4 regions of the Kitasatospora sp. NPDC048194 genome follow, and region 2 is predicted to be linked to each of the others. Evidence: riboswitches for the same ligand, from Rfam matches in the RefSeq annotation. Region 2 holds a riboswitch; each other region holds the start of a gene.
The links. Region 2 has a riboswitch for cyclic di-AMP ahead of ACGF07_RS24740 (peptidoglycan DD-metalloendopeptidase family protein). Riboswitches for the same ligand answer to the same signal wherever they lie in the genome.

Region 1 (6,883 bases), on a different contig from region 2:
TGGACGTTCCGGTGATCATGGCGCCGCCGCGCGGGGTTCGGGTACGGTTCAGCCGGACCGGAGAGACGGCGGACGAGCTGATCCGCCGTCTGGTGCGCGCCGAGCCGCAGGGCCGTCCGGTGGTGGTGGTGTCCACCGACCGGGAGGTTGCGGAGGGCGTGCGGAAGGCGGGCGCGCGCCCGGTGGCTTCGGTCCTGCTGCTGAACCGGCTGGCCCGGCCCTGACCTCGGGCGGTGCCGTTCGGTCCGGCGTGACGCCTGGTCAGTGCCCGTTTTGCGAGGGTGTGCGGATCCCGTGAAGTCAGCGTGGGAACCGGAGTTCACGCCTTCGGGGGAGTGGCAAAACGGATAGATCTTCACTAGGGTCTGGCGTCAAACCTATTTTCCGGAATCTCACTCGATCGGGTGAGTCCCATGGAAGAAGGAGCCGCTCCCTTGGCCTCCCACCGCCGTCCCAAGCAGCCGAGCCGCGCGCGGGTCTCCGTGCTCACCGCTGCCGCTGCGACCGCGGTCGCCCTCTCCGCCCAGGTCGCCGCGCACGCCGCGCCGCAGCCGAACAAGGCCGACGTCAAGGCGCAGATCGACCAGCTCCAGCAGGAGCAGGAGCAGGCGGCGGAGAAGTACAACGGCGCCAAGGAGCGGGCCGACCAGCTCCGCAAGCAGGCCGACCAGCTGCAGGACCAGGTGGCCCGCAGCCAGGACCAGATGACCCAGCTGCAGACCGGCCTGGCCGAGGTGGCGGGCGAGCAGTACCGCACCGGCGGCATCGACCCGTCCGTCCAGCTGATGCTGTCCTCCGACCCGTCCGGGTACCTGGAGAAGGCCTCCAGCGTCCAGCAGGCCAGCACCAGCCAGACCGAGGCGCTCAAGGGCCTGCTCGACCAGCAGCGCCGGCTGGACCAGGAGAAGGCCGAGGCCGCCGCCGTGCTGGCCTCGCTGGACTCCACCACCAAGGACCTCAACCAGGCCAAGGCGGACGTCAACCAGAAGCTGAAGGCCGCCCAGGACCTGCTGAACTCGCTCAGCGCCGCCGACCGCGCCGCGCTGAGGGCCCAGCAGCAGCAGGACGACCGCGCCTCGCGCGGCAGTGCCCGGGTCGACCTCAGCAGCCTGCCGCCGGCCAGCGGCTACGCGGCCGTGGCCGTGGCCAAGGCGATGAGCAAGCAGGGCTCGCCGTACGTCTGGGGCTCCACCGGCCCGAACACCTTCGACTGCTCGGGCCTGATGGTCTGGTCGTACGCCCAGGCCGGCGTCTCGCTGCCGCGCACCTCGCAGGAGCAGGGCAACGTCGGCACCCGGGTGCCCTCGCTGGACCAGGCCCAGCCGGGCGACCTGGTGATCTACGGCAGCGACCGGCACCACGTCGGGATGTACATCGGCAACGGCATGGTGGTCCACGCGCCGCACACCGGTGACGTGGTGAAGGTGATGAAGGCCGACGCGATGCCGATCAACACGATCCGCCGGGTCTGACGGCCCGACACGCCCGAGGGGCCGCGCTCCGGCCCTGTGATCCGCGCCACCCCCGACCGGGGTGGCGCTTCGGGTTCACCCGCCCTTCGGCCGCTTGTTTGAGGTTTGATCAGCTTTCCGTGCGGCGGCGATCACCAACGGTCATTTTCACAAGGGGACATGGGTCATCTTCTGGATTTTTTCTGACAAGGATTTGAACGGATCACGGTTCAGTTACTAGGGTCGTGCCCCGAACCACCGCACTGTCGATCACCCAGCCCGGGTGGCGGCGGTGGTTACCGCCGAGTTCGCGAAGCAGCGGGGCAGCTCGAAACGACTGTCCGACAGGGGAGCCCAGCAGTCCGGGGCGCTGTGGAGCGGAGCCGGGGAACCACGTTCCTCCGGGGTGAATCGGCGCCAGGTCGGCCGGTACCGCGGCCGTGAGGCGTCGTAGGGCATGCTTCCGGCCCGAACCCGTCAGCTCACCCGGTAGGCGGACGTAGGAAGAAGGAGTCCGCCTTCGTGGCGTCCCATCGCCGTCCCAAGCCCGCCAGCCGCGCCCGGGTCTCGATCATGACCGGTGTCGCCGCGGCGGCCGTCGCCCTCTCCGCGCAGTCCGGCGCGCACGCCGACCCGCAGCCGACCAAGGACCAGGTCAAGGAGCAGGTCGACCAGCTCAACGAGCAGGCCGAGCAGGCGACCGAGAAGTACAACGCCGCGCAGGAGAAGCAGCAGGCGCTGGAGAAGCAGGTCTCCGGCCTGCAGGACCAGGTGGCCCGGCAGCAGGCCCAGGTGACCGACCTCCAGGGCGGCCTCGCCGAGATCGCCGGGGAGCAGTACCGCAACGGCGGCATATCCCCGACCGTCCAGCTGATGCTCTCCTCCAGCCCGGACAACTTCCTCAACCAGGCCGGCGCGCTGAACCAGGCCGGGGACACCCAGAAGAACCAGCTGAAGGAACTCCAGGCGCAGCAGCGCAAGCTCGACCAGGACCGCAGCGAGGCCCAGAGCAAGCTCACCGAGCTGGAGTCCACCACCCAGCAGCTGAAGGCCTCCAAGGACGAGGTCCAGAACAAGCTGAAGGCCGCACAGGACCTGCTCAACACCCTGACCGAGCAGGAGCGCCAGGCGATCCGCCAGGCCGAGGAGAAGGCCGCCGCCGACGCCAAGGCCCAGGCCGACGCCGCCGCGAAGGCCGCCCAGCAGCAGGCCGCCTCCGACCGCGCCTCGCGCGACAGCGGCCGCACCGACATCGGCTCCGGGAGTTCCTCCTCGCCGGTCGTCAAGCCGGCCGCGCCCGGTAGCTCGCACGGTGCCGCCGCGCTGTCCGCCGCCGCCTCCAAGGTCGGCAGCCCGTACGTCTGGGGCGCCACCGGCCCGAGCTCCTTCGACTGCTCCGGTCTGATGGTCTGGGCGTTCAACCAGGTCGGCGTGTCGCTGCCGCGCACCTCGCAGGAGCAGGCCGGCGCCGGCACCCGGATCGGCTCCGACATCTCCCAGGCCCAGCCCGGCGACCTGCTGATCTTCTACAGCGACGCCCACCACGTCGGCATCTACGCGGGCAACGGCCAGGTGCTGCACGCGCCGAAGCCGGGCGCCTCGGTCCGCTACGAGGCGGTCTCCAACATGCCGCTGGCCTCCATCGTGCGGGTCTGATCCGTCCGAAGGCCTCCGCAGGCCCGGTCCTCCCACTCGGAGGGCCGGGCCTGCGGCTTTGCGGGCGGCTCGGGCTGATGTCCGATTAGGGGGCGAATATTCGGGTCCGGAGGGGTTTGGACTCGCTTGCCCGGACTCGCTAACGTCTGCCACCGGACTCCCGCTCGACGGCCGCCCACCGGGGTGCGGCCGCGGGGCCGCGCTGCAGATCGGAGCCGCCGCCGCCATGTCCGTGCACCGCCGTTCCCACCTGCTCGCCCGCGCCCTGGTGCTCACCGCGGCCGCCACCACGGCCCTGGGTGTGGCGACCGGCGGCAGCGCCCAGGCTGCTCCCGGTGCGCCGGACGCGCCCGACCGCAAGGACGTCAAGGCCCAGGTCGAGCAGCTGTACGACGAGGCCGAGCAGGCATCCGAGAAGTACAACGCCGCGCAGGAGGCCCAGAAGCGGCTGCAGAGCGAGACCACGGCCCTCCAGGCGGAGGTCGCCGCCGCCCAGGACCAGCTCAACGAGCTGCGCGGGGACCTCGCGACGGTGGCCGGGGCCGAGTACCGCGGCGGCGGGATGAGCCAGACCGCCCAGCTGATGCTCTCCAGCGACCCGGAGTCCTACCTCGCCCGCGCCCGCACCCTCGGCCAGGCCGCCGAGCGGCAGCAGGAGACCCTCCACGAGCTGGTCACCCGTCAGCGCCGGCTCGACCAGCGCCGCGCCGAGACCGCGGGCAAGCTCGCCGAGCTGGACCAGGCCCGGCGCTCCCTGGCCGAGAACAAGCAGCAGATCCAGCAGCGGCTGGCCGCGGCGCAGAAGCTGCTCAACGGCCTCGGCGCCGCCGAGCGGGCCCGGATGGTCGTCCAGGACGCCAAGGACGCCGAGCAGCGCGCCACCCGCGGCACCGACCGGCTGGACCTCGGCGCCACCCCGCCGGCCTCCGAGCGCGGGGCGGCCGCACTGGCCGCCGCGGTGCGGATGATCGGCTCGCCGTACGTCTACGGATCCACCGGGCCCCGCGCCTTCGACTGCTCCGGTCTGATGTACTACAGCTGGCGGCAGGCCGGAGTGACCCTGCCGCGCACCTCGCAGGCCCAGGCGTACGCCGGGCAGCGGATCAGCCTCTCCGAGGCGCGACCGGGAGACCTGGTGATCTTCTACCGGGACATGCACCACGTCGGGATGTACGCCGGCGGCGGGGTGATGGTGCACGCCCCGTACCCGGGGGCCAAGGTGCGGTACGAGAGCGTCACCACGATGCCGGTCTCCGGGGTGGTACGGCTCTGAGCACGACCCCCTCCGGCCCGGACGACCACCCTCCGATAGGCCCGGCCCGCTGCGTCCTGTCCCGGCGCGCTGCGCTGCTGCTGGCGGCCGGCGGGCTGGCCCAGCTGTCGCTGCCGCCCGCCGCGCCGGCGGCCCCGGCCGGGCGGCCGGCGGACCGGGAGGCCGAGGTGGCCGGCCTGCTGGCCGAGCGGGCGGGTTCGCTGCCCGCCCGGTCCGGGCTCGCGGGGGCCGAGGCGGTCTACCGCGACCTGGTCCTCTCCCCGGGCGACGGGCCGGACCGATCGACCGCCACCGCCGAGCTGGCGGTGCGGATCGCCGGGTACGACGAGTACCCGGTGGTGTACCCGCGCCGGATCGAGCTGGTCCGCGCCGCGGGCCGCTGGCGGGTCGAGCGGGAGGAAGCCGCGGGCGGGCCCCCGGCGCCGTGGGACCTCGGCGAGGTCCGCACCGCCCCCGGAGAGCGCTGCCTGGTGCTCGGCCTGGCCGGCGGACCCGATCCGACCGGGCTGGTCGCCGTGGCGGACCGCGCGGTGCCGGCCGTCAGCGCCGTCTGGGGCAGCGCCTGGCCGGGCCGGCTGCTGCTCGAACTGCCCGCCGAGGAAGCCCAGTTCGCCCGGCTGCTGGGCGGCGACCCGGCGGACTGGGCGGGCATGGCGGCCGTCACCGTGGCCGCTCCCGGCGCGCCCCGGCACACTCCGGCGGACCGGGTGGTGGTCAACCCGGAGGCCTTCGGGCGGCTCAGCGCCTTCGGCCGGCAGGTGGTCGTCACCCATGAGGCGACCCACGTCGCGACCAGGGCCGACACCCGGGCCTGGACCCCGCTGTGGCTCTCCGAGGGCGTCGCCGACTGGACCGCCTACCGGGACTCCGGGCGCAGCCCCCGGCAGATCGCCCCCGAGCTGGCCCGGGACGTCGCCGCCGGGAAGCCGCCCACCGCGCTGCCCGCCGACCGGGACTTCACCGCCGGGGCCGCCGGCATCGCCCAGGCCTACGAGCAGGCCTGGCTGGCCTGCGAGCTGATCGCCCGCCGCTGGGGCCCCGACCGGCTGGTCGCCCTCTACCGGGCGGTCGGCGCGGGTGACGGGCAGGGCGAGGACCGGGAGCAGCGGATCGACCGGCTGCTGCGCGCCGGGCTGGGCGTCGGGTCGGCCGGGTTCACCGCGCTCTGGCTGGCCGAGGTCGCGGCGCTGAAGGGCTGACGGCACCCCTGGCGCGAACCCGGACCGGGGCGTGGCCTCAGCGCCCGGCCGGGGTGTTCGACTGGCGCGCCCTCAGCGCCCGGCCGGCGTGTTCGGCTGGTCGATGCCGTCCAGCAGGTCCTGCTCGTACGCGATGCCCGGGCGGACCGGGTAGGCGGACGCGGGCGGCAGCGCCGGGGCCTTGTCCAGCACCACCGTGGCCGGCAGGGCCGCCTGGGCGCGGGTGGAGCGCCAGAGCCGGATGCCGGAGAGCACCGCGGCGGTCAGCAGCAGCAGGTTGCGCAGCGTCAGGACGGCGATCGCCCACGGGTCGCTGGCGAGGACCTGGGTGAACATGGTCGGGAACTCGACCAGGGTCAGCGGGCAGGCGAGCAGGATCAGCAGGGCCACCGGCCGCTGGCTGGTGCCGCGCACGGTCAGGCAGACCGCGGCGACGCCGATCAGCCAGACCAGGTACTGCGGGCTGATCACCCGGCTGGTCACCACGAAGACCAGCAGCGCGCACAGCGCGGCGTCGTACATGGTGGCCGCGTTCCGGCGGCGGGCGGTGAAGCGCCACAGCAGCAGCCAGAGGAAGCCCAGCACGGTGCCGGCCATCATCACCTTGCTGATCACGCTGACCCACGGCCCGAGCATCTCGGGGGAGCCGTAGTTCATGGTGACCCGGCCGCTCCAGCCCCCGGCGATCCGGGCGAAGTGCAGCGGCAGCGCGCCGACCGACTCGACCTCGATGCCGCGGTCCGCCTGGAAGGTCAGGAAGTCGAAGGCACCGTTCATCCCGGCCGCGAGCAGGAAGCCCACCGAGACGGTGGTGGCCGCGGCGAGCGTCCAGGAGCGGCGGGTGCGGCGGCCGGAGGGGGTGCCGATCAGACCGAGCAGCGGCCAGATCTTGACGATGCCGCCCAGGCCCAGCAGCAGCCCGCCGACCGCCGGACGGCGGATCAGTGCCAGCAGACCGGCCAACGCCAGGGCGGTGACCAGGATGTCGAAGCGGTTGTAGATCATCGGGCCGAGCAGCGGGACGCCGACCACCCACATCCAGGCGCCGGTGAGCGCCCGGCCCCGGCGCAGGCCGGTGCGGACCAGCAGCGCCGCCGCGGCGGCGTCGGCGATCCCGCAGATCACCCAGAAGGAGACCAGGTACGACCAGGGCAGCAGCCCCGGCAGCAGGATCACCAGGGCGGCGCCCGGCGGGTACTGCCAGGTCACGTCGTCGAACGGGAAGGTGCCGGTCTGCAGCACCCCGTACCAGGCGTGATAGATCATCCAGACGTCGGCGGTGATGTCACCGCCGGGCGCCCGCA
Region 2 (6,883 bases):
GCCCGGGTCGAGCGGCGGGGTGGTGCCGCAGTTCCATGCGCAGTCCGGCTCGGCGACCGGCCGGTCCTCGGGGGCGAGCACGTTGCCGCGGACGGTGGTGAAGGCGATCAGCCCGCCGCAGGCCAGCAGGCCCGCGCAGATCAGCATCGCGGTGTGGAAGGCGGAGTCCACCGTGGACGGCACCCGGTAGTCGTCGCCGCTCAGCCCGGCCAGCGCGGGGAGGGCGGCCACCGCCAGCAGGCCGGCCGCACGGGCGGCGGCGTTGTTGACACCGCTGGCGATTCCCGCGTGCCGTACCTCGACGGCCGCCAGCACCGTGGCGGTCAGCGGTGCGACCAGCAGCGTCATCCCGCTGCCCATCACCACGACGGCGGGCAGCACGTCCGCCCAGTAGGAGGACCCGGGGCCGGTGCGCAGCATCAGCAGCACCCCGGCGGCGCACAGCAGCGGGCCGACGGTGAGCGGGATGCGCGGGCCGATCCGCTTGCCGAGGCGCCCCGCGCGCGCCGAGAAGCCCAGCATCAGCAGCGTGATCGGCACCAGGGCGAAACCGGAGACCAGCGGGCTGAAGCCGGACACGATCTGCAGCTGCACCACCAGCAGGAAGAACACCCCGCTGAACGCCGCGTAGACGCACAGGGTGACCAGGTTCACGGCCGTGAACAGCCGGGACGAGAACAGGCCGAGCGGCAGCATCGGCTCGGGTGCGCGGCGTTCGACGGCGACGAAGGCGGCCCCGAGCAGCAGGCCGGCCGCGCCGGAGACCCAGACGGCCGGGGACAGGCCCTCCCCGGCGGCGGTGAGGGCGTAGGTGACGGCGCCGAGGGCGAGCGCGGCGAGCAGGGCGCCGGGGACGTCGAAGCGGCCGGAGGCGGACTCGTCGCGGCTCTCCGGTACGTAACGGGAGGTCACCGCGACCACGGCGGCGGCCAGCGGCAGGTTCAGCAGGAAGATCCAGCGCCAGCCGGGGCCGTCCACCAGCCAGCCGCCGAGGAAGGGGCCGACGGCCGCGGACACCCCGCCGAGCCCGGACCACAGGCCCACCGCGGCCGAGCGGTCGTCAGGGTCGAACACCGCCTGGAGCATGGCGAGCGAGCCGGGGGTGAGCAGCGCCCCGCCGATGCCCTGGACGGCCCGGGCCAGGATCAGCACCTGGATGTTCGGGGCGGCGGCGCAGGCGGCGGACGCGGCGGCGAACCAGATGACGCCGATCAGGAACACGCGGCGCCTGCCGTACCGGTCGCCGAGCGCTCCGCCGAGCAGGATCAGACCCGCCAGCGTGAGCAGATAGGCGTTCAGCGTCCACTGCAGGGCTGCCAGGGAGGCGCCCAGGTCGGCGCCGATCCGGGGCAGGGCGACGTTCACCACGGTGCCGTCGAGCATCGCCATGCTGGAGCCGAGCACCGTTGCCAGGAGCACCCAGCGACCCTGCGCGGTGCTCAGGCGCAGGGTGCCGGCCTTGGAGGTGGCCACGGCCCGATCCTGCGCCCCGTGGGGTGCACGTGACAAGGGTCACCGGAAGGTGTGTTCGCCGCGCACGATGCGTGACGGGTGCGCCGCACTGGGTGTCCGTGTTCGCCGCAGGGTCGTGGATCAGTGGCGCCACGTGTTTGGATTGTGTACGTACAGTGTGCCGGATCATGCGGAGGGTCACCGGTCGGCGGGGGATCGTGCTGCGTTCAAGAGATCGACATTGCTTCACCCGAACGGATGGGTTTTAGTTCAGCGACCGCTCGGCCAGCCCGGGTGGATCCACCGGGTGGAACGCCGAGTCCTGCCGCTGCCGGGTGGTTCGAACTGAGCTCTGTACGGCAGGAGCGGGGGACCCACAGGTAAGTCGCCGGACCGGATCCGCGCTTCGCAGCGCGAACGTCCAGGACCGGCTAGGGGTGAAGCCGCGCATGCGGCCGGGCAACTCCAGCCCGAACCCGACAGCTCACCTCGCAGGCGTCGGAGAGGAAAATTCCATGCCTGCTCAGGCCCGTCGTATCGCCCTGCCCCGCGCAGCCCGCATCGGCATCGCGACCGCCGTCACCGGTGTGTCCTTCGTGCTTCCGCTCGTGACCACCGTGAGCGCCCAGGCCCACACCGCCCCCGCGGCCCCGGCCGCCGCTCCGGCGGCGCAGCCCGCCGCCGCCGCGGACGCCCCGGCTGCCGCTCCGGCCGCTGCCCCGGCCGCCGCCCAGGAGAGCTACCGCGTCGTCAGCGGCGACAGCCTGTCGAAGATCGCCGACGCCAAGCACGTCGAGGGCGGCTGGCACGCGCTGTACGAGCGCAACCGCTCGGTGGTCGGCGCCAACCCGAACCTGATCTTCCCGGGTCAGCAGCTGTCCATCACGGCTCACGCCGACGCCCCCAAGCCGGCTGCTCCGGCCAAGCCCGCGGCTCCGGCCAAGCCGGCCGCCCCGGTGCAGACCCGGACCGAGGCCGCCAAGCCGGGCGCCCAGGTCCAGACCCAGGTTCAGACCGCCGCCCCGGCACCGGCCGTCACCGCCGCGCCGGTCGCCGCCACCTCGGGCTACGTCGCCCCGCTGGCCCACCCGGTGCTGGGCGAGGCCTACGGCGTGGCCGGCTCGATGTGGGCCTCCGGGCACCACACCGGCCAGGACTTCGTCGCCGCCACCGGCACCCCGCTGCGCGCGGTCGCCAACGGTGTCGTGGTGAAGGCCGGCAACGGCGGCGCCTACGGCAACGAGGTCGAGATCAAGCTCGCCGACGGCAAGTACGCCCAGTACGCGCACCTGTCCGTGATCGGCGTGAAGATCGGTCAGACCGTCACCGTCGGCCAGCAGCTCGGCCTCTCCGGCGCCACCGGCAACGTGACCGGCCCGCACCTGCACTTCGAGATCCGCACCGGTCCGGAGTACGGCTCGGACATCGACCCGGTCGCCTACCTGCGCGCCCACGGCGTCGCGCTCTGACCCGGTCCGACCGCAGGTCGGCCCCGCTCGGACGCAGCTCCGACCGCGGGTTCCAGAACCACCGCTGGTGCGGGGCGAATCGACCGCCCGGGATGGTCATGTCGGGTGACCGCTCGACCGGGTGATCGCCGCACCGGTGGACATGGGCGCGGGACACGCCCAAGGCCGGCCCGGTGCCACGAGGACTCCTCGTGGCACCGGGCCGGCCTCTGCCGTTTCCAGGGGGGCGGCTCCGCGGGCGCACCCGGGCTGCCGCGGCGGGACGGTGGGCCGCGCCGGGGCCGGTCAGTTCCGGCGGGCGGGCAGGCCGTGCTCGGCGGCGCCCAGCAGGGCGTGCATCCGGTGGCCGAAGTCCTCGGTGTCACCGGCGGGTTGCGGGAAGACCAGGCGGACGTCGCGGTGGCCGTGCGGGTGGTCCAGGCGCAGCACCAGGCCGTAGCGGTCCAGGGCCAGCGGGCGGACATCCGGGTGTCCGGAGAGCAGGCCGGGGTCGAGCAGCCTGGTGAGCAGGGCGAGGGCGTCGGCGTGCTCGTCGGCCAGATGGGTGAGCAGCGCGGCCTCGTGACGGGCCAGCGGATCGGGGGCCGCGGCGGCGAGGTCGGCGGCGGTGAGCGCGCCGGTGCCGTACGGGGTGGCGAGGACGGCGTGGGCGACGTCCACGCGCAGGTGGACGCTGAGGCCGTCGTCGGCGAGGTGGGCCAGGTGCAGCCGGCCGGCCAGGGTGAGGCGGGCGCGGATCCGGTCGCGGACGGCCACCGGGGAGACGTCGGTGACGTCGACCACGACGGCCAGGCCATCGACGGCGCCGACGGCGGCCGTGGTGAGCGGGGCGTCGAGCGGGGCGCGCAGGCGCAGCCGGGTGCCGTGGACGGAGACCGGGGCCTCCAGGTCGTGGCGCTCGCCGAGGGCGCGGACGGTGAGCGAGGAGGTCGCGCTGAGCAGGCTCCGGGCGCGTTCGGCGGTGGTGGGCTCGGGCTCGGTGCCGGCGGTGGACGGGGTCATGCGCCCACCTCGTGGAGCGTGCTCATGAACGGACCTCCTGTTGGTTAGGTGAGGCTAACCTAATGTCCGGGTGGGGGTGTGGCAAGCGGGCGACGGCGCAGGGTACGCCGAGGGCCCGGACGCGCGGTTGCGGCATCCGGGCCCTGCGGGGTCGGGCGGTGGCGGTTCGCGCCGGCCGGTGTCCGCCGGTGCCCGCCGGTGCGTCGTCAGCCGACGACGGCCTGGGCGTCGATCTCCACCAGCATGGACTCCTGGGGGAGTTCCACGAAGACGGTGGTGCGGCAGGGCTTCACGCCACCGGGCTTGACGTTCTCCTCGATGAACTCGGCGTAGGCCTCGTTCATCAGCGGGAAGTCGGCACGCTTGGTGAGGTAGACGCGGAACATCACCACGTCCTCGATGGTGGCGCCGCCCGCCTCGACGACGGCCTTGACGTTCTCCAGGGTGCGGCGGGTCTGGGCCCGCACGTCACCGTGGTGGACGATCTCGCCGGTGGCCGGGTCCTGTGCGCCCTGACCGGACACCTGCAGGATCGGGCCCTTGCGCACGCCCTGGGAGAACATCCAGGCGGGGGCGGGGGCGCCGTCGGTACGAATCTCGGTCTTGTCGGGCACGGGGCTCCTTCTGTCGTGGCGGGTCGTCGGCCTGTCGTGACGGCTCACCGGCCTGCCGTGGGGGGTCATCGGTTTCGCTCGGGTCGGCCGCAGTCGGCCGAAACGGCGCGGGCGGTGGCGAGCAGCTGCGGCAGGAGGTCCAGCACCTGCTCGTACGGGAGGGCGACGTCGGGCACGGAGATCGACGCGGCGGCGACCACCCGTCCACTGGCGTCCCGGATCGGCGCGGCCACGCAGTTGATGAAGGACTCGTGTTCGGCGTGGTCCTGCGCCCAGCCCTGGGCGGCGACCTTGTCCAGCTCCGCGAGCAGCGCTTCGGGCGTGGTGAGGGTGCGCCCGGTGTGCGGGGTGAAGTCGATCCCGGCCACCACCCGGCGGCGCTCGGGCAGCGGCAGGTTCGCGAGCAGCACCTTGGAGACGGCGGCGCAGTGCAGTGCGGCGCGCAGACCGATCCGGGAGTACATCCGGACGGGATGGCGGGAGTCGAACTTGTCGATGTAGACCACCTCGCCGCCCTCGTACGCGGCCAGGTGCACGGTCTGGCCGGTGGCGGCGTTCAGCTCGGCGAGGTGCGGGGCGGCGATCCGGCGGATGCCGCGCTGCTCCAGGGCGAGGCCGGAGAGCGCGAACAGGCCCGCGCCGAGGTGGTAGCGGTAGGCCGCGTCGCGGTAGACGAACCGTTCCTCCTCCAGGCTCTGGAGGAGCCGGAGCACGGTGGTCTTGTGGACGCCGAGCACCTCGGCCAGCTGGTCGAGGGAGCGCTCGCCCTCGCCGAGCTGGGCGAGGATGCGCAGGGCGCGGGTGACGGTCTGGCTCATCGGGCTCGGACTCCGGTCGGGGGGCTGGAAGGAGTGCTCATCGTGCCGGTGCCCGGAGCGCGGGGGAGACGATGCCTCCGGCGGTGACCCGGGTGGCCGCCCAGTCGGCGGCCGGGGCGTCGAGCAGCGCCGCCACCACGTGCGCGGGCGGCAGTTCGGCCTGGTCACCGGGAGTGGTCAGCGCGCAGGCCGCGCTCAGATGGCCGAGCCGCAGCCGGCGGCGCTGGTCCAGGCCGCGGAGGGTGCCGGCCAGGTAGCCGGCCGCGAAGGCGTCACCCGCGCCGGTGGCTTCGACCACCTCGACGGCCAGCGCCGGTTCGCTGACCGCAGTGCCGTCCCGCTCCAGGGCGGTGACCACCCGGGCGGCGTCCTTGACCACCACCGTGGCGGGGGAGGGGAAACGGCGGCGCAGCGCGGCGGGCTCGCCGGTGCCGAAGGCGTCCAGCGCCTCGTCGGTGCCGAGCAGCAGCAGGTCGGCGGCGTCCAGCAGGGGCGGCAGCACGGCGGGGTCGCGGTCCCGCCACAGCGCGGGGCGCCAGTTGAGGTCGAAGCTGACCAGTCCCGGGCCTTCGGCGGGCGGGACCCCGGAGCCCGGTCGGCGCTCGACGACGAGAGCGCGCAGCAGGGCCAGGCAGTCGTCGGAGAGCGCGGCGGTGATGCCGGACAGGTGCAGCATCCGGGCGCCGGCCAGCAGCGCGGCGGCGGCCGGGTCGGCGAGCAGGGCGGGGGAGAGCGTGGCGGCCGCGGAGCCGCGCCGGTGGTAGTGCAGGCGGCTGCGGCCGGGACCGAGGTCGTACCGGTGGCCGCTGGCACCGCCGACCTCCTTGAGGTACAGGCCGGTCGGGCGGTGCGGGTCGACGGAGACGGCGGAGACGTCCACACCCCGGGCGGCGACCTCGGCGACCAGCCGGCGGCCGAAGCCGTCGTCACCGACCCGGCTGATCCAGGCGGTCGGCACACCGAGTGCGGCCAGCGTCCCGGCCACGTTGGACTCCGCGCCGCCGACGGAGAGCCGGAAGTTCTCCACCACCTCCAGCGGGCCGGGGCGGTCCGGCAGCAGGACGGCCATCGACTCGCCCACGCACACGGCCGTCGGGGGAGTCCCGGGCGGGGTCGGGCCCGGTGTGTCCTGTCGCGGCATCTGGTGGGCTCCTCTGTGCGGTCGGCGGTCGGCGGTCGGCGTCGTGCGCGGCGTTCCGTCGACGGGTGTTCCGTGCGCGGGTGTTCCGTCGACGGGCTCTCCGTGCACGGGTGTTCCGTCGGCGGCCGTTCGTCGACGGGCGTTCGGTGGGGGCCGTTCCGTGCGCGGGTGCACCGTCGGCGGCCGTCCCGTACGCAACCGTTGCGGGCGAGTCGACCTGTCGACCTGTCGACCTGGTCCGACCGTCAGTCGGGTCCGTTGACCGTGATCCGGCGCCGATGCTAGAACCGTGCTGGCAGCATGTGCAACCCACGTTGCGCATGTTGCAATCCGGCGAGTTGGAGGACAGGGTGGAGCAGACGTTCGCGAGCAGCGTCGACGGACCGG
Region 3 (6,883 bases), on a different contig from region 2:
CCTCGCCGGCCGCCAGCGAGTGGCCGACCAGCACGTGCAGGCACTTCACCCGGTCCGGCATGCCGCCGGCGCTCGGGAAGCCCTCCAGCACCTCGATCGCGTCGCGCCGGGCGATGTAGTCCTCGTGCGCCCTCTGGTACGCGGCGGCGAGCTCCGGGTCCTCGGCGAGCCGGGCGGTCTGCTCCTTCATCACGCCGTCCGCCTCCAGGGTGCCGATCAGCGAGGCGGCCTTGGGGCAGGTCAGGTAGTACAGCGTCGGGAACGGCGTGCCGTCCGGCAGCCGGGGGGCCGTCTCCACGACGTCGGGGTTGCCGCAGGGGCAGCGGTGCGCGACACCGCGCAGGCCGCGCGGCACCCGGCCGAGCTGGGCGGCGATGGCCGCGACGTCGGCGTCGGAGACGGCGGGGTGGTTCTCAGTGGTCATGGGGGGTGGGGTCTCCAACGGAGGACGGGGGGAGCGGACGGGGGGTCACGGAGGGCGGCGCGGCGGCGAGGTCGGCGGCGTCCACCGAGTCCCAGATGCTGGCGTACCAGGGCTTGGCGGCGGCCCTGGCCGAGCCGCCGGCCGAGGCGGGTGCGGCGGGCGCCGAGGGGCGGGCGGCCGAGCCGGCCGGGTCCACCGCGATGTACGGGGTCTCCCCCGGCACCGCGTAGTGCAGCCGGGCGCGGGCCTGCGCCTTGACGTACTCCGGGTCCTGCCAGCGGGCCTTGTCCCGGCGCAGCTGCTCGACCTGCTGGCGCGCGTGGTCGGCCTTCGCCCGCTGGGCGGAGATCTCGGCGCGCTGGGAGATGAACTGCCGCGTCGGGTAGGCGAGGATCGCCACCAGTGAGCAGAGCACCAGGACGAGGACGGTCGCCCGGCTCGTGAACCGGGGCCGGGCCGCCAAGCCCGGGATCCTCCAGCCAGCCATCTCCCGTATCCCCTCCTGGTCGCGACGGTGCCCCGCCGTCAACCCTACGGGGTGAACGGCGGGGCACCGGTCAGGCGTGCTCGGCCGGCTGGCTCGCCGTGCTCATCACTCCGCGGAGCGGAAGCGCGGGAACGCGCCGCGGCCGGCGTACTCGGCGGCGTCGTCGAGGATCTCCTCGATGCGCAGCAGCTGGTTGTACTTGGCGACGCGCTCGGAGCGGGCCGGGGCGCCGGTCTTGATCTGGCCGCAGTTGGTGGCGACGGCGAGGTCGGCGATGGTGACGTCCTCGGTCTCGCCGGAGCGGTGCGACATCATGCAGCGGTAGCCGTTGCGCTGGGCCAGCTCGACGGCGTCCAGGGTCTCGGTCAGCGAACCGATCTGGTTGACCTTCACCAGCAGCGCGTTGGCGGTGCCGGTCTCGATGCCCTTGGCCAGGCGCTGCGGGTTGGTGACGAACAGGTCGTCGCCGACCAGCTGGACCTTGTCGCCCAGCTTGACGGTCATGGCCTTCCAGCCGTCCCAGTCCGACTCGTCCAGCGGGTCCTCGATGGAGACCAGCGGGTAGGCGGCGACCAGCTCGGCGTAGTACTCGATGAGCTCGGCGGCCGACAGGGCCTTGCCCTCGAACTGGTAGGCGCCGTCCTGGTAGAACTCGGAGGCGGCGACGTCCAGGGCCAGCGCGATGTCGCGGCCGGGCACGTAGCCGGCCTTCTGGATGGCCTCGGTGATCAGGTCCAGGGCCTCGCGGTTGCTGTCCAGGTTCGGGGCGAAGCCGCCCTCGTCGCCGAGGCCGGTGGACAGGCCGCGCTCCTTCAGCACGCCCTTGAGAGTGTGGTAGACCTCGACGCCCCAGCGGACGGCCTCGGAGAAGGACTCCGCGCCGATCGGGGCGATCATGAACTCCTGGATGTCGACGTTGGAGTCCGCGTGCGAGCCGCCGTTGAGGATGTTCATCATCGGGACGGGCAGGACGTGCGCGTTCGGGCCGCCCAGGTAGCGGAACAGCGGCAGGTCGCTGGCCTCGGAGGCGGCGTGGGCGACGGCCAGCGAGACGCCCAGGATGGCGTTGGCGCCGAGCGAGGACTTGTCCGGGGTGGCGTCCAGGTCCAGCATGGCCTGGTCGATCAGGCGCTGCTCGGTGGCGTCGTAGCCGACGAGCTCGGGGCCGATCTGCTCGATGACGGCCAGGACGGCCTTCTCGACGCCCTTGCCGAAGTAGCGGTTCTTGTCGCCGTCGCGCAGCTCCAGCGCCTCGAAGGCACCGGTCGAGGCACCCGACGGGACAGCGGCACGACCCGTGCTGCCGTCGTCGAGGCCGACCTCGACCTCGACCGTGGGGTTGCCGCGCGAGTCGAGGATCTCACGGGCTACGACGACATCGATGGACGGCACGAGGCATCTCCTTGCGGAAGCTGGTCCGGCTGACGGTGGTGATGTCGGCGGGACGATTGCGGAGTCGTTACGACCAGAGCCTAACCGCCCGGGCTCCCGGGGCCACGCTGGCCTCGGCCCCGTCTCAACGTGTGGCCCTGCTACCCCCCGGTAGTTCACCTGCTTGTCCCAGCTTGTCCCCCGGGCGCGGACGGACCCGGACCGGCACGGACGGACCCGGACGGAACCGGACGGAAGCGGACGAGGGGGCCGACCCGTCGGCCGGCCCCCTCGTCGGTCCTCAGCCGAGGTGCAGGACCTGGCCGGGCATGATCAGGTCCGGGTCGCCGCCGACGGTGGAGCGGTTGCCGTCGTACAGCGCCTGCCAGCCGCCGGTCACGCCCTGGGCGGCGGCGATGGTCGACAGGGTGTCACCGGAGCGCACGGTGTAGTCGTGGCCGGCCGGGGCGGTCGGGGCCGACTGCTCGGCGCGCGGGGCGGCGTGCTTGGGGGTGTACTGCTGGACCGGCTGCTCGGCGGGCTTCTCGGCCTGCCGGGGCGCGGCGTGCTTGGGCGCGTACGGCTGGACCGGCTTTGCGGCCGGAGCGGGAGCCTGCGTCCTGGGCGCCTGCTGCGGGGCGGACCGGGGCTTGGCGTCCGACGAGGTGTCGACGGCGGCCGGGGCGCCGCCCTTGGTCAGGCCCGCCTTCTGCGAGCAGACCGGCCAGGCGCCCGGGCCCTGGGAGGCCAGCACCTTCTCGGCGACCGAGATCTGCTGGGCCTTGCTGGCCTGGTTGGCCTGCGGGGCGTAGGCGGTGCCGCCGTAGGCCTTCCACGTGCTGGAGGTGAACTGCAGCCCGCCGTAGAAGCCGTTGCCGGTGTTGATGCTCCAGTTGCCGCCGCTCTCGCACTGGGCGACGGAGTCCCAGGTGGAGGCCGGGGCGGCGGAGGCACCGGTGGCGGTGAGGAGCGGCAGCGCGAGTCCGACGCCGGCCACACCGGCCACGGCGACGGCCTTCTCGGCCTGGGTGCGACGACGGTGACGGCCGGTTCCAACGAACAGCATGAAGGTCCCTCTCCGCACGCCTGCGAGGTGAGCTGTCGGGTTCGGACCGGGGAGGTGGCCCGGCCGCCGTGCGCGGAGACGTTCCCGCTCGGGCGGCTTCACCCCAAGCCGTGGGGGCGGCAACAAACCTGGTTCCCCCGCCCCTGCCCAGGGTTCTGGTCGGTTTCCCGTGACGCGGCGGGCAGGATTCGGCGTTCCGCGCACGAGGTCCGCAGCTGCGAACTCCAGGGAGATTAGACAGATCCTCAGACCGATCACAAGCTCATATCGTCGACATCACACGGAAATCACGGCAGGTGACCAATCGCCTACCAACGGCACCTGTTTGTCCGGTTTGATGGGCGTTCATACGGTGCCGGAGGGCCGCGGGACGACCATCCGTCAGCGTGTCGGAGCCTCAGGAACCGGGTCCGGAGACGTCGCCTCGGGACTGAATTCGACCGGAAGTTCGCGCAGCCCACGCATGATCAGGCCACCCCGCCAGCGCAGATTCTCCGGACTCTCGGCGAGCCGGAGATCGGGCAGCCGCGACAGCAGCGCGGCCAGGGCGGAGCGCCCTTCGAGCCGGGCCAGCGGGGCGCCGATGCAGTAGTGGATGCCGTGCCCGAACCCCAGGTGGGGGTTGTCCGTCCGGGCCAGGTCCAGGGTGTTCTCGTCCGCGAACCGGGCCGGGTCGCGGTCGGCCGCCGCCAGCACCACCAGCACCGGATCGCCGACCGGGATCTCCACCCCGCCGATGCTCAGCGGGCTCGTCGCGAACCGCCAGGTCGCCAGCTCCACCGGCCCGTCGTAGCGCAGGAGTTCCTCGATCCCGGTCTCCAGCAGGGCGGTCTCCCCACGCGCCACCGACTCCTGCAGCAGCGCCCGCTGGCCCGGGTTGCGCAGCAGCGCGTACGTCCCGTTGCCGATCAGGTTGATGGTCGTCTCGAACCCCGCGAAGATCAGCACGAAGCACATCGCGGCGGCCTCGTTCTCCGTCAGGTGCTCGCCGTGGTCGCTGGCCCGGATGAGGCCGGAGATCAGGTCGTCCCCGAGGTCGGCGCGCTTGCGGTGGATGAGGTCCACCAGGTAGGCGCGGATGCGCTTGACCGCCCGGCCCACGCCCCCGCGCTGCCCGCCGTGGTGGCGGATCATCATGCCCGCCCACTCCCGGAGGTCGTCCTGGTCCTCGGCCGGGACGCCCAGCATGTCGCAGATCGCGTAGATGGGGAGCGGGAAGGCGAACTCGTGGATCAGGTCGGCCGAGCCGCGCTGCGCGAAGCCGTCGATCAGCCGGTCGGTGAGCTGCTGCACCCGCGGCTCGAACTCGGCCACCCGGCGCGGGGTGAACGCCTTGGACACCAGGCGGCGCAGCCGGGTGTGGTCCGGCGGGTCGATGTTCAGCAGGTGGGTCATCAGGTCCGCCTGCCGCTCCCCCGGGATGCCCACCCGGCCGGTGCGGTGCGCCTGCCCGCTGTGGTGCGCCGGGTTCTTCGACAGCCGGCTGTCCGCGAGCGCCTGCCGGGCGTCCGCGTACCGCGTCACCAGCCAGGCGTCCACACCGCTCGGCAGGGTGGTGCGGTGCACCGGGGCGTGCTCGCGCAGCCAGGCGTACGCGGGGTACGGATCGGCGGCGAACTCCCAGGTGAAGAGCTGCGGGGCGGGCTGGACGGCGTCGGGCTGAGCAGGCATGGGTCGACCGTAACCGCTGCCCCGGGCGCGTCCGGCCCACCGGCGGCCGTCGAGGGCGTCCGGACCGGTCGCGGACGGCTCGCCGGGCGGGCGCCAGGGGGTGCCGGGGACGGCGCCGTTCGGGCGCCGTGGGGGGCGCGAGCCGGTCGCCGACGGCGCGCGTGCGGTGCGCCGCCCCTCCGTGGACGGCCCGTGGACGGGACGTGGACGGCTCTTGGACAGAGCTTGGCCGGACGGCGGGCGTGAGCCTGGTCACCTGCGGGGTAATCCCTGTTGCGGAGGGTCAGGTCGTGCCTACGATCCTCCGCAGTGTGCGTGGGCGCCGGTGCGGTGTCGCCCACAGGGAGGAGCAGACCATGCGGGTCAGCGGGGCAGTCGTCGTCATCGCGGTGCTCGACGGCGGTTCGGGAGCCGACCTCGCCCGCCGGTTCACCGCGGCCGGCGCCGCCGGGGTGCTGATCGCCGACACCAACGTCGGTGTCGCCGAGGACCTCGCCGCCGAACTCGACCGGCCCGGGTGCCCCGTCGTCGGCGTCGCCGGCGACATCCGCCGGCCCAGCGACGTCGCCGCCCTGGTCGACACCGCCGAGAAGCACCTCGGACCGATCGACCTCTTCTGCGTGGCCGGCCCGAACGGCGAGCGGATCGTCTCCCTCGCCGACCTGCCCGCCCACCTCGACCTGGAGCGCCTCGCCGAACTCGTCGCCCTGGTCGGCGAGGCCATCGGCGAGCTCGTCCCCCCGCAGCGGCGCCCGGCCGAGTCGGCCGCCACGGCGGCCTGACGCCGCCGCGGCCCGAGAGCCCGCTCCTGCCCGCGCTCGCGCCCCGCTACGACTGCTGCCCGAGTCCCTCGGCCGCGCGCACCGCCTCCCGGTAGCCGCGCGCGGCCGAGCGCAGCGCCGCGTCCACGTCCACCCCGGCGTCGTGCGCCCGCTGCGCCACCGCCAGCAGCAGTCGGCCCGCCGACTCCGCGGTCAGCTCCGCCGGCAGCTCGTACGGCTCGTCCGGCACGCCCTCGAAGCCGGCCCGGCGCACCCGGGACACCAGCTTCGCCGCGTACGCCAGCGACGGCAGCCCGGCCGGGACGCCGTCCAGCACCGACTCCCGGTCCGCCTTCTCGGCGGCCTTCAGCTGCTCCCAGTTCGCCTCCACCTCGGCGGCGCCCTCGGCCTCCGCGTCCCCGAACACGTGCGGGTGGCGGTACACCAGCTTCTCGACGATGTCCCCGGCCACGTCGTCGATCGTGAACGGCCCGGTCGGGTGCTCCTCGGCGATCCGGGAGTGGAAGAACACCTGCAGGAGCACGTCGCCCAGCTCCTCGCGCAGGGTGTCCCGATCCCCCTCCTCGATCGCCTCGACCAACTCGTACGCCTCCTCGACCAGGTACTTCACCAGGCTCTCGTGCGTCTGCTCGGCGTCCCACGGGCACCCGCCCGGCGAACGCAGCCGGTCCATCACCGACACCAGGTCCAGCAGCCGCGAGCCCGGCAGGTCGTACGAGCCCGGCAGCACCTCGATCTCCGGCACCTCGCCGGCCCGCTCCACCGCCAGCCGTGCCAGCGCGTCCGTCAGCCCCGGGTCCCCGTCCGGGCTGCCCAGCCAGACCGTCGGCCCCGTCCCGGCCGGCTGCCCGGTCAGCAGCCGCGCCAGGGCCGGCGCCGAATCCGCCGCCACCACCTCGACCGCCACCCCGGCCTGGCGCACCGCGGCGACCTGCGGATGCCGCTCGTCCGCCGCCAGCACCCGGCCCGCCGACCGCAGGGCCTCCCAGGCCGGCCAGGCCAGCAACCCGGGGGCGACCCGGTGGGTGGTGGTCAGCAGGATCAACTTCGCGCCCGGGGCGTCCGTCGGCACAGCATTCGTC
Region 4 (6,883 bases), on a different contig from region 2:
GGGCGCCCGCCAGAAGGACGGCGGCAGTTCCGTCCGGCGGGCCCCGGCGAGGCGCCCGGCCCCGTCCTCGTGACCGCCCAGGGCGCCCCACTCGTGGTCCAGCGTGCTCCGGCTGCTGCTCATGTCCCGTTCCCGACCCCTCGGTCCGTCGTGCTCCGATCCGACGTCGTCGAGTCTGGTCGAACCGCAGGTCGGCGGGTATCCGGGGGACCGGCGGATCGGGGGTGGGGTTAACCCCCCGTCCCGGCCCGCCGCCCGCCGGTCCGGCGGGGCACCCCGACCGGGGCGCTCGGGCCGGCCGGGCCGCTCGGGCCGGCCGGGGTCATTCGGTCGGGCCGGGCCACTCGTCCACGAGCAGCGAGTACTGGTGGGAGTCGGACCAGACGCCGCCCTTGTGTACGTCGTGCCGGATCCGCCCCTCCAGCCGGAAGCCGAGCTTGGTGAGCACCCGCGCGGCGGCCGGGTTGTCCACGTCCGTCCGGGCGGCCAGCCGGTGCAGCCCGAGCGGCCCGAAGGCGAACCCGCAGAGGAGCTCCGTGATCTCGGTCGCGTAGCCGCGGCCCCACACCTCGGGGCGCAGTACGCAGCCGAGCTCGGCGGAGCGGAACCCGCCGACGGTCAGGCCGGCGTGCGCGACCGGCACCGCCTCCGCCGGGTCCTCGGCGTCCTCGCGGCGGCAGACGGCGAGCTGGTAGGTGCTCCGGTCCTCGGCCATCGCCTCCTCCAGGTACAGCTCGAGCTGGTCGGCGCAGGTGTCGCGGTCCCGCGGGCCGAAGGTGAGGTGGCGGGTCACCTCGGGGTCGCCGAGCAGCGCGTGCAGCGCGTCCACGTCCTCCGGGGTGTGGTGGTACTCGCGGATGGCCAGCCGGGGGCCGGTGAGTCGTACGGGGACCATGGGTGCCGACCCTACCCGCGCCCGGCGGCTACCGTTCGGGGCATGAACGACGATGACCTGCGGCTCGCTCCGCGCACCAGGGCCGCCGACCTGCTCGCCTGGGCGGCCGAGCAGGGCCGCGCGCCGGTGGCCGAGGCGCCGCTGCGCACGGTGCTGGCGCTGCTGGAGCTGGGCGAGGGCAGGATGCACGACGGCTGGCCCGAACTGACCTCCGCCGCGGTGGAGCACCTGCTGTACGAGCGGCTGCACCTGTACGTCCAGCCGGCGCCGGACGCCGATCCGCTCGCCTACGGCGACGCCGTACGGCTGCTGGTCGACCACCAGCGGGCGGTGAAGCGGCTGAACGCGAAGCGCCAGGAGCGGCTGCACGCCGAGGCCGAGTGGCAGGGCGAGGTCGCGGCGGGGCTGCTGCGCCGCGCCGACCTGGTCACCTGGCCGCGGCTGTACGCGGTGCTGCTGCACGCCCACGGGGTGGACACGGCGGACGGCGCGGCGGTGCGGGACTGGCTGACGGGCTTCGCCGGGCTCGGCGAGGAGGAGCGGCTGGCCGGCTACGAGGCGCTGGTGCCGGCCGGCTGGCTGGACGAACCCGCCGAGCAGGGCTGGGGGCCGGGCCGGGTGCTGTCCGTCGGCATGGCCACCGATGGTGCGCGGCGGCTGCTGGAGCAGGGTCTGATGCGGCGCAGCTACCGCAACCTGGCCGAGCTGACCGCGCTGGGTCGGCCGATGCCGGACGAACTGGCCGGGGACTTCGGCCGGTTCGAGGCGGCGGCGGCCGAGGTGGCGCTCGACCTGTTCGGCGAGTGGACGGTGCCCGGGCTGCCGCGGCTGCTGGTCGAGGAGTTCCCCGAGCTCGCGCCGGAACCGGGGCCGGAGGAGATCGACGCCTACCTGGCGCAGTTGCCGGCGGAGTGAGCAGTCCGGACGGCGGAGTGACCGGCCCGGCCGGTGGTGGACCGACCGGCCCGGCCGTCGACGAGTGGGGTGGACGCGTGGCCAGGCCCCGGGGCGCACCCGGGGCCCGGCCGCCGAGACCGTGGCGGCCCGGAGACCCGGCGGCCCGGCGGCCGCGGCGGGTCCGGGGGGTTCGTTAGGGGGTGAGGCCGCGCTGCTCGAGCCAGGTCTCCGGGTCGACCGGCGCGCCGCCGTCCGGGCGGACCTCCAGGTGCAGGTGCGGGCCGGTCACGTTGCCGGTCGCGCCGACCTTGCCGATCTGGTCGCCGGGGGCGACCTTTCCGGAGCCCTTGATGATCGACGAGAGGTGGCAGTACCAGATCTCGGTGCCGTCGGGCAGGGTCTCGACGATCCGGTAGCCGTACGCGCCGGACCAGCCCGCCGAGGTGATGGTGCCCTGGCCGACCGCGTACACGGGGGTGCCGGTGTCGGCCGCGAAGTCCAGGCCGGTGTGCAGGTGGGCCCAGTAGCGGGCGCTCTGGCCGTAGTGGGCGGAGAGGTTGTAGTCCTTCACCGGCAGGGTGAGGGCGGCGGCCTTGGCGCGCTCGGCCTCCTCGGCGGCACGCTTGGCGTCGGCCTCCTTGGCGGCGGCCTTGGCCTCGGCCTCCTGAGCGGCCTGCAGGCGGGCGCTCTCCTCGGCGGCGGTGCGCTGGCTGTCGGCCTGCTGCTGGATGCGGGCGGCGAGCGCGAGGCCGGGGTCGGCGGCGAGGGTGACCGGCGTCTCGTCCGGGGCCGCGACGGCGGGCGCGGCGGCCGGGGTGGCGGAGGCGAAGCCGGTGGCGCCCAGGGTGGCGGCGACGGCGGTGACGCCGAGGAGCGGGGAGGCCCCGCGGGTCTGACGCGGCATCCGGTGGCGGTTGGCCTCGACCTCCGGGGCGAACCCGTCGGCGCCGAGGGACTCGGTGCCGTCCGGGCCGGGGTGGTCGAGGAGCTGGGTACCGGCTGCGGGGCCGGCCGGGTGTGCCGGGGTGTGCGTCGACGCCACGGAGGCGCGCTCCTTTCCTTCCTTCGCGCCTACCGGGTTAGCTGACGGGTTCGGAGCAGGAAGGTCTCCTACGGCCGGGCCTGGGCCCCGCCGATTCACCCCAGGGAAACGTGGTTCCCCGGCTCCCTGGCCTGCCCGGAGGCCGGCCGGTGGGATTAGGCGACGGCGCACGGTGCCGTCTTGGGTACGGCGTTGACGACCGCGCTGCGTTATCAAACGTTAATCCTAGGAGGCCCTGATTCCAAGCCATCCGCCCGGGACGACCGGGGTCCAGGTGATCGGACGTCAACGAACGACCCGTCATTCACCCGGGTTCATCTGAGTACTCCTACTCATGTGCGACCCTTCGACGCCGTCGCATCCTGTCGCCATGACCGCACCGATGCAGACCCGCACCACGGCCGCCTACTACGCCCAGGCCGTCCTCTCCTTCGCCGTCTCCGGCGTGGCCCTCGCCGCCGGGATCGCCTACCTGCCCGTCGGAGCGTGGACCCGGGCGTTCCTCGGGATCGGCTTCCTCTACACCGTCACCTCCGCGTTCACGCTGGCCAAAGTCATCCGGGACCGGCAGGAGTCCGCGGACACCGTCGCCCGGGTCGACCAGGCGCGGCTGGAGAAGCTGCTGGCCGAGCACGACCCGTTCCGGGTCGAAGGGGTCTGAGCCCCCTCCCGGTCCGACACGGGGACGAACGGCGGGGCGGCGGCCTTGACGGCTAAGGCTATTAGCCGTAGCTTTTTGGCTATCGGCAGCACGCACCGTGGAGGACCACCGTGAACGGCACCAGCACTCCGAGCACCCAGTACCTCGACGTCCCCGGCGGCCGGATCGCCTTCGACGACACCCGGCAGGGCGACGGCGCCCCCGTCGTCCTGCTCCCCGGCATGCTCGACACCCGTCGGGCCTACCGGCACCTGCACCCGCTGCTCACGGCGGCCGGGCACCGGGTCATCACCATGGACCTGCGCGGCTTCGGCGAGTCCTCGATCGTGTGGGAGGACTACAGCCCGGCCGCCATCGCCACCGACGTCCTCGCCCTGCTGGACCACCTCGGCATCGAACGGGCCGTCCTGGTCGGGCAGTCCTACACCGGCGCCACGGCCGTCAAGGTCGCCGGGGACGCACCCCAGCGGGTCGCCGGGATCGCGCTCATCGACTCCTTCGTGGAGCACCGGTCCAACGCCCTCATGCGGGGCGTGATGGCCGTGATGGGCACCGCACTGGTCCACTGGCCCGCCGCCTGGGGCCTCTACCTGCGCAGGATGGCCTTCCCCGGCCCCCGGCCCGCCGACCTCGACGCGTACGTGGACGGCCTCGTCGCCGCCCTGCGCACCCCGGGGCGCAGGACCGCCACCCGCGGGCACGTCACCGGGGACTCCGCGCCGATCGGCTGGTGCGCGGCCGTCCGCTGCCCCTCGCTCGTCCTGATGGGCAGCAAGGACCCCGACTTCCCGGACCCGGCGGCCGTCGCCGACCGGCAGGCCGCCGCGCTCGGCAGCCGGAAGGTGATGATCGAGGGGTCCGGCCACTACCCGATGGCCGACAACCCGCAGGCCGTCGCGGACGCCCTGCTGCCCTTCCTCGGCGAACTCGCCTGAAGTCGCCCGGAACCGCCTGGAACCGCCCGAAGCCGCCGGCCCGCGTCCGTACGGAGAACCCGAACCCATGCCCCGAGTAGGACTGACCCCGGAGCAGGTCGTCGACCACGCCCTCGCCCTCATCGACGAGCAGGGCACCGAGGCCCTCACCCTGGCCTCCGTCGCCGCCCGCGCGGGAGTCGCCACCCCCTCCCTGTACAAGCACGTCAGCGGCGGCCTCACCGAACTGCGCCGGCTGCTCGCCGTCCGGGTCACCGAGGAGTTGGCCGGCCGGCTCGCCGACGCCGCGGTCGGCCGCAGCGGCGACGACGCCGTCGCCGCCGTCCTGCGCGCCTACCAGGCCTACGCCACCGAACACCCCCACCGCTACACCGCCCTGCCCCAGGCGCCCCGGCCCGACGACGACCTGACCCGCGCGGCCGCCCGCCTCATCGGCGTCATCCTCGCCGTCCTCCGCTCCTACGGGCTCGACGGCGCCGAGGCCATCCACGCCGCCCGCACCTTCCGCTCGCTCGCCCACGGCTTCGCCTCGCTCTCCATCACCGGCGCCTTCCAGCGCGCCGAAGACCTCACCACCACCCATGACCGACTCGTCACCACCCTGACCACGAGCCTCCGCACCTGGCCGAGGTCGGAGTCGGAGCAGTAGCCGAGGAGGAGCGCAGGAGGAAGCGCAGGAGGAGGGGAGCACCCGCGACGCGAACGGCGCCGGGGAAGCGGGGAGAAGGCGCGCCGGCACAGGAAGTCGGCCGGGCCGACTTCCTGTGGGCGGAAGCGGGCGAACCTTCGGCAGGAGCGGGCAGCGGCCGCCGCCGGGGGGAGCTCGCGAGGGCGCCTGCCGGTGCGCGGCCGGATGCCGGTCGCGCGCCGACGACCGCCGGCACGGCGGCACGCCGGCACACCGGCCGGGCCCCGCCCGGACGGCCGCTCCGGGCCCGCCCGGCACGGCGAGACGCCGCCCTCGCACCCGGCCGCCGCCCGTTCCATGACGCCGCGCACACACCTCTCTCACAACCGGGGACGGGAATCGGCCATCGACCGGCCCGTCGACCGGCGTCGGAAGACCCTGGCGGAGCGGGCCCCGCCCGGCTCACGACCCCCGGGTCGAGGCCGAACGAAGCCGGATCGGCGGCGTATTGACGGGATTTTGACGAGATCCAGTCACTTGGCGAGATCCGTTCACACCTACGTAGGATCATCACCCTAGAATTCGCCGCGTGACGATGACTCAGTGGTCCGTAACGGCAACCGGCGTGCTCGCCGTCCTCGCCCTCGTGGCCGCCGCCCGGTACCGCGCCGTGTCCGTCACCCAGCGCGTCCGGGCCGACCGGCTGCAGGACGAACTCGCCCGGCTCCAGGACCAGCTGACCGCCGAACTCTCCCGCCGGGGCGCCGACCTGGCCGCCGTCCAGCAGGAGCAGGAGCTCACCGCCTCCACCCAGCGGGCCTTCCTCAGCGTCGCCCGCCGCATCCTCGTCATGGCCCACGACCAGCAGGCCCTGCTCGACGACATGGAGCGCACCCACGACGACCCGGCCCTGCTGGAGGGGCTGCTCAAGGCCGACCACGCCGCAGCCCAACAGGCCCGGCTGGCCCAGACCCTGGCCGTCCTGTGCGGTGCCCGGGCCGGACGGCACTGGCCCGAACCGGTCACCCTGGAGGACGTGGTGCGCGGCGCCCAGTCGCGCATCCTGCCGTTCCAGCGGGTGGTGGTCCGCAGCCGGATCGAGACCGCCGTGGTCGGCGCCGCCGCGGAGGCGCTGATCCACGCCATCGCCGAGCTGCTGGACAACGCCACCCGCTACTCGCCGCCCAGCACCCAGGTGTTCGTGACCCTGATGCCGGTGCACAACGGCGCGGTGATCGAGATCGACGACGGCGGCGTCGGCATGCCCGAGCAGGCCGTCGCCAAGGCCGCCGCCGCCCTCGCCGGGGGCAGCACCCTGGAGGTCTCCCGGCTCGGCGAGGTGCCGCAGCTGGGCCTGGCCGCCGTCGGCCGGCTCGCCGAGCAGTACGGCTTCCGGGTCACCCTCAGCTCGGCGCCCTCACCGTACGGCGGGGTCCGCGTCGTGGTCCTGCTGCCGAACGCCCTGCTCACCGAGCCGCTGCCGCCCACCGTCCCCGGCCTCGGACCGGACGACCGGGCGTTCACCCCCGACCCCCGCCCGACGGCCGGCCACCCGACGTCCGGCCACCCCCACGCCGCGCACCCGATGGTGGAGACCCCGCCCACCGTCCGGCCCGCGGCGAGCGGCGACACCCCGCCGCCGCTGCCCCGCCGGAGCCACCGCCGCGACCGCGCCGACCGGCCCGCCCAGCACGCCGCTCCCCCGCCGCCGGCCCCGCCGTACCGCTCGGCCCGCGACGCGCAGGCGTTCATGGCGATGTTCCAGGCCGGCACCGCCAGCGGCCGATCGGCTGCCCGGGGCCAGACCCGGACCCCGCCAGGCCAC

Region 1: it holds a riboswitch for cyclic di-AMP, as region 2 does, so the genes downstream of both, ACGF07_RS08980 (NlpC/P60 family protein) here and ACGF07_RS24740 (peptidoglycan DD-metalloendopeptidase family protein) in region 2, are expected to answer to the same signal.
Region 3: it holds a riboswitch for cyclic di-AMP, as region 2 does, so the genes downstream of both, ACGF07_RS13690 (transglycosylase family protein) here and ACGF07_RS24740 (peptidoglycan DD-metalloendopeptidase family protein) in region 2, are expected to answer to the same signal.
Region 4: it holds a riboswitch for cyclic di-AMP, as region 2 does, so the genes downstream of both, ACGF07_RS05160 (M23 family metallopeptidase) here and ACGF07_RS24740 (peptidoglycan DD-metalloendopeptidase family protein) in region 2, are expected to answer to the same signal.

The regions. Positions count from the first base shown of each region.
Region 1 covers NZ_JBIDAK010000005.1:84,233-91,115, forward strand. Annotated here, with positions in the region: gene ACGF07_RS08970 (NYN domain-containing protein) at 1-224, shown strand, start outside; gene ACGF07_RS08975 (NlpC/P60 family protein) at 435-1,472, shown strand; cyclic di-AMP (ydaO/yuaA leader) riboswitch at 1,810-1,963, shown strand; gene ACGF07_RS08980 (NlpC/P60 family protein) at 1,974-3,107, shown strand; gene ACGF07_RS08985 (NlpC/P60 family protein) at 3,334-4,380, shown strand; gene ACGF07_RS08990 (hypothetical protein) at 4,548-5,579, shown strand; gene ACGF07_RS08995 (glycosyltransferase 87 family protein) at 5,652-6,883, opposite strand, start outside.
Region 2 covers NZ_JBIDAK010000022.1:100,999-107,881, reverse strand. Annotated here, with positions in the region: gene ACGF07_RS24745 (MFS transporter) at 1-1,473, opposite strand, end outside; cyclic di-AMP (ydaO/yuaA leader) riboswitch at 1,791-1,965, shown strand; gene ACGF07_RS24740 (peptidoglycan DD-metalloendopeptidase family protein) at 1,968-2,921, shown strand; gene ACGF07_RS24735 (DUF2470 domain-containing protein) at 3,207-3,923, opposite strand; gene ACGF07_RS24730 (RidA family protein) at 4,130-4,537, opposite strand; gene ACGF07_RS24725 (IclR family transcriptional regulator) at 4,603-5,355, opposite strand; gene ACGF07_RS24720 (sugar kinase) at 5,393-6,496, opposite strand; gene ACGF07_RS24715 (alanine racemase) at 6,847-6,883, shown strand, end outside.
Region 3 covers NZ_JBIDAK010000009.1:5,982-12,864, forward strand. Annotated here, with positions in the region: gene ACGF07_RS13675 (DUF501 domain-containing protein) at 1-442, opposite strand, end outside; gene ACGF07_RS13680 (septum formation initiator family protein) at 414-911, opposite strand; gene eno (phosphopyruvate hydratase) at 1,017-2,303, opposite strand; gene ACGF07_RS13690 (transglycosylase family protein) at 2,584-3,348, opposite strand; cyclic di-AMP (ydaO/yuaA leader) riboswitch at 3,350-3,519, opposite strand; gene ACGF07_RS13695 (cytochrome P450) at 3,730-5,019, opposite strand; gene ACGF07_RS13700 (SDR family NAD(P)-dependent oxidoreductase) at 5,376-5,801, shown strand; gene ACGF07_RS13705 (MazG family protein) at 5,848-6,883, opposite strand, start outside.
Region 4 covers NZ_JBIDAK010000003.1:34,399-41,281, forward strand. Annotated here, with positions in the region: gene ACGF07_RS05145 (sensor domain-containing protein) at 1-123, opposite strand, end outside; gene ACGF07_RS05150 (GNAT family N-acetyltransferase) at 323-895, opposite strand; gene ACGF07_RS05155 (hypothetical protein) at 938-1,810, shown strand; gene ACGF07_RS05160 (M23 family metallopeptidase) at 1,986-2,834, opposite strand; cyclic di-AMP (ydaO/yuaA leader) riboswitch at 2,847-3,006, opposite strand; gene ACGF07_RS05165 (YiaA/YiaB family inner membrane protein) at 3,205-3,495, shown strand; gene ACGF07_RS05170 (alpha/beta fold hydrolase) at 3,606-4,430, shown strand; gene ACGF07_RS05175 (WHG domain-containing protein) at 4,498-5,079, shown strand; gene ACGF07_RS05180 (sensor histidine kinase) at 5,654-6,883, shown strand, end outside.